2 regions of the Photobacterium makurazakiensis genome follow, and region 2 is predicted to be linked to the other one. Evidence: predicted binding sites of a transcription regulator. Region 2 holds the regulator's gene; the other holds the start of a gene.

Region 1 (2,208 bases), on a different contig from region 2:
TGTGAACGAATGGGGTTTGTGCCAGAGAACCGTCGTTGCTGTGCGCCTGTTCGCTATGATAATGATGATGCCCGCCACCCGAAGAACCGTGCGAAGTCGTTAGCACATTCAACATGTAACAAAATAGATGCTGATTGACAGTCATTGCCATTTTGATTTTCCACCTTTCTGCGATGACCCAAAGGCGTATTTAACCTTGGCGRAAGAGGCTGGCGTCGGCATTGTTGTGGTTCCTGCTGTCGGTGAGCGTAATTGGCAGGCGATCCGCCAGTTGAGTGCTGTGTTCGACAATATTTATTATGCGCTGGGGTTGCACCCTTTTTTTAGCGCAGAGCATACAGAGAACGCCATTGCTCGGTTGACCTCAGAGCTTGCTGTTGAATCAGAACTGAGAGAAAAAAAGGCCTCTCGGTGCGTAGCTGTTGGCGAATGTGGTCTAGACTTTGCCATTACGGATGCTAATCGAAATCAACAGATTTCGTTACTAACTCAACAGTTGGTGCTGGCTAATGAACATAACTTACCCATTATTCTTCATTGTCGAAAAGCCTTCCCTGAGTTAATGCGTGTTTTGAGGCAAAACCCACCGATTGCCGGTGGGGTATACCACGCTTTTAGTGGCAGCTACCCGCAAGCAAGGCAGCTTATTGATCTAGGTATCAAAATTGGTGTCGGTGGAACGATTACATATCGCAGAGCCAATAAAACACGTAATACAATAGCGGCATTGCCTTTGGCAACACTTTTGCTGGAAACGGATGCGCCGGATATGCCGATATCAGGGCTTCAAGGGGAGCCTAATCGACCAGACCGACTTGCTAATGTTATGCAGGAACTTGCAGTTATTAGAGTGGAAAGTGAGCAGGAAATTGAGCGGGTTATCACCTTAACCACAGCTGAACTTTTTGGTATTTCGTTGTGAACCTAAGTCACAATAAAAACGATTGCGCGAAACGGTTGCGTTAAGCGTTTTCCTTTTTGTGATTCATGTCACAAATGAGATTGAACTTTTACTCTGTCTCTCTAAAAACTGTGATTTCTGCATTACTTTATCCGTCTCAGCATGGGTATAATGCGCCGGACTCTTAATGAGCCGAATTGTCGAGACGCCAAAAAACTTAACTAAAGGGAAGCCATAAACCATGAGCCTGTTTATGAGCCTGGTTGGGATGGTTGTGTTGCTAGGTCTAGCAGTACTACTATCTGATAACCGTAAAGCTATTAATCTACGTACTGTTGGTGGCGCATTTGCTATCCAATTCTGTTTAGGTGCATTTGTTCTTTATGTACCAGTTGGTCGTGACGTGCTGTACGGTATGTCAACGGCTGTTTCCAACGTTATCGCTTACGGTAACGATGGTATTAACTTCCTATTTGGTGGTCTGACTTCAGACACTATGTTTGAAGTGTTTGGTGGTGGCGGTTTCGTCTTCGCCTTACGTGTACTACCTGTAATTGTTTTCTTCTCTGCATTAATCAGCGTACTTTACTACCTAGGCATTATGCAGGTTGTAATCAATGTACTTGGTGGTGGTCTGCAGAAAGCACTAGGTACGTCTCGCGCGGAATCTATGTCTGCAACAGCTAACATCTTCGTTGGTCAAACGGAAGCACCATTGGTGATTCGTCCGTTCGTACCAAAAATGACTCAGTCTGAGCTGTTTGCAGTAATGTGTGGTGGTCTAGCGTCTGTTGCTGGTGGTGTACTTGCAGGTTACGCATCAATGGGTGTTCCTCTAGAGTACCTAATTGCCGCATCATTCATGGCAGCACCGGGTGGTCTTCTATTTGCTAAGATCATCAAGCCTGAAACTGAAGAAGCTGTTGAACAGTTTGCTGGCGATGCTGACGATGCTGACGACAAACCAGCGAACGTTATCGATGCTGCGGCTGCAGGTGCTTCATCTGGTATGCAGCTTGCGCTAAACGTTGGTGCAATGCTACTAGCATTCATCGGTTTGATTGCCCTAGTGAACGGTATCCTTGGTGGCATTGGTGGTTGGTTCGGTATGCCTGAACTAACACTAGAATTTATCCTTGGTTACGTATTCTCACCACTTGCATTCCTAATCGGTGTGCCTTGGTCTGAAGCAACTATTGCTGGTTCATTCATTGGTCAGAAACTGGTAGTTAACGAATTCGTTGCTTACCTAAACTTTGCACCATACCTAGCTGAAGGTGCTGAAGTTGTACTTTCACCGAAGACTG
Region 2 (2,208 bases):
TTTACGTTGTTGAAACAACTAAACAGTCGTAATGAATTTTTAAGTACTGGTTTGTCCATGCTTCTTCTCGGTGAAAAAAATCTAGGGTCACCTAACAACAGAGCGAGGATTTCAGATTAGCAAAATTAACAAAAGAGTAATGTCAGAATCATGTAAAATATGACGCCTGATCACTATTGCTATATCCATCGGCAACCCCGCTACCTTAAGTCGAACTAGTTATTGAAAACTATGGACTCTTAGGCCGGAAGCTTTGCGTCCCAATCTTTCGAAAGGTTTGCCTTGTTCGTGACTGTTTAAGAATATCGCAGAAGCAAAATTTGAACCTGCTCCCACTTTTAATAGCGTGACCTTGCTCCCATAAATTATTTTATCTTGTATTTATTTAATTATAAAAAACACCCAAAGTTGAGTGTTTATTCTAATAAGGCATAGGGATAAGACTAAAAAAACGGAGGAAAAGCCTCCGTTTCTATCTCGAGTGATTATTGGCTTGTTACGAATTGGTGTTTCGGTTTATCACTGACTTTCTAATCACAAGCTCTGGTATCATTTCAAATATACGGTGCTCATGCTCTTTATCTTTCACTCGCTCCAACAGAATTTCGATAGCTGTTTTACCAAGACGGCGCTTAGGCTGGTGAATAGTGGTTAGCGGTGGAGAAAAGTACGGTGCTAAATCAATATTATCGTAGCCGATAATTGAAATATCTTCAGGTACACGAATACCAGCTTGTGAAAATGTACTGATCATGCCCATCGCCATGATGTCATTGAAGCAAAAGATCGCCGTTGGACGTTTGTCCATTGCAATGATCTTGTTAGCGGCTTCAACTGCAGATTCACATTCAAAATCGCCTTCTAAAATCCAATCTGATTCGACTTCCAGCTCGGCTTCTGACATGGCTTTTTTAAAGCCTTTTAAGCGTTCACGACAAGCTGTTTTATCACTGTGACCTGTTAAGCAACCGATAGCTTTATGCCCATGCTCAATGAAGAACTTAGTCGCAACATAGCCGCCTAACGCAGCATTATCTTGAATTTTATCTGTATGAGGGCTTTCTGGTCCCCAATCCATGACAACCATAGGCAAGTCTTTTTGGCGCTCTAATAGACCGAGTAGGTTTTCATCCAAGTCTGAGCACATGACCAACAAACCATCAACGCGTTTTTCAGCCAGCATGCGTAAATAATCACGTTGCTTCTCAAGGTTACCTTCTGTGTTGCATAAGATAAGCGTGTAACCAGCACCGTAACAGTACTCTTCAACACCGTGTACGACTTCAGCAAAGAAAGGGTTGGTCGATTTTGTAACCAACATGCCAATAGTACGGGTTGTGTTGCATTTTAAGCTACGCGCCACAGCACTCGGAGCGTAGTTTAGCTCGTCAACTGCAGACAGTACTTTTTTCTGCGTTGCTTCTGCGACAAATCGCGTTTTGTTAATCACGTGAGAGACGGTGGTTGTAGAGACACCAGCCATACGTGCAACATCTTTAATCGTTGCCATATTTATTCTTCTAATAATAAGGGTCAAATGACCTAGGTAATTTTAAGCTTTACTCAATAGAGTAGTGCACTGCTAAAACAGTTCACTGTTCTGTTGAGTACAGATAACAGAAACGACAAAAGGCCGCGACACGAATGGGCGGCTTCGTTTCTTATAGTATTCATATTCTATCGCGATTACAGGGTTTCAATTGTTGCATAGTGTAATCGCTTGCGCTCTCATTTTACTCAGTGTAGCAAAGAGTGCAATGTTTCTTGTCTTAATAAATCAGGATTATTTATGGATAAGAACGAATTGGTTTATTTATAACCAGTTATAAATCTGGTGAATTGTTCTGCTAAAGATGAAACGGTAAGTTTATAAAGCCTTTTTAGTTTGATTAAGAAGGCTTTAAGGCAAATGAAGTAGAATGAAAAAAGAGCTATTTTTGGTTTGTTTAACAACAATTTGCCGTTAAATAGCCAGTTTTAATGTTGATTTGGGCTCTTCAATTTCGTGGCTGGAGGTTGCGAGCACAATAGGGTAATTATCGATTGGGTGCTGTGTAATGCAAACAGGCCAACCATAAACGCGTTCGATCGTTTCCTCTGTTAAAGCGTCCTTCGGGCAACCATCAGCTTGAATTCTTCCCTCATTAAGAATGACTAAACGGTCTGCATATTGCGCTGCTAAATTTAAATCGTGAATCACTATGATCA

The links. The regulator PurR, encoded in region 2, represses purine synthesis genes. The targets are predictions, from matches to a motif close to TNANGNAAACGTTTNCNTNA.
Region 1: L4D09_RS04890 (NupC/NupG family nucleoside CNT transporter) is a predicted target of PurR. The motif match lies at 946-965, and genes of this name have one in related genera.

The regions. Positions count from the first base shown of each region.
Region 1 is NZ_JAKJSJ010000012.1:53,533-55,740, reverse strand. Features, by position in the region: gene L4D09_RS04900 (DUF5363 family protein) at 1-138, shown strand, start outside; gene L4D09_RS04895 (TatD family hydrolase) at 128-922, shown strand; gene L4D09_RS04890 (NupC/NupG family nucleoside CNT transporter) at 1,143-2,208, shown strand, end outside.
Region 2 is NZ_JAKJSJ010000043.1:50,187-52,394, forward strand. Features, by position in the region: gene L4D09_RS18810 (TfoX/Sxy family DNA transformation protein) at 1-59, opposite strand, end outside; cyclic di-GMP riboswitch class I at 188-292, opposite strand; gene purR (HTH-type transcriptional repressor PurR) at 497-1,510, opposite strand; gene L4D09_RS18820 (heme ABC transporter ATP-binding protein) at 1,964-2,208, opposite strand, start outside.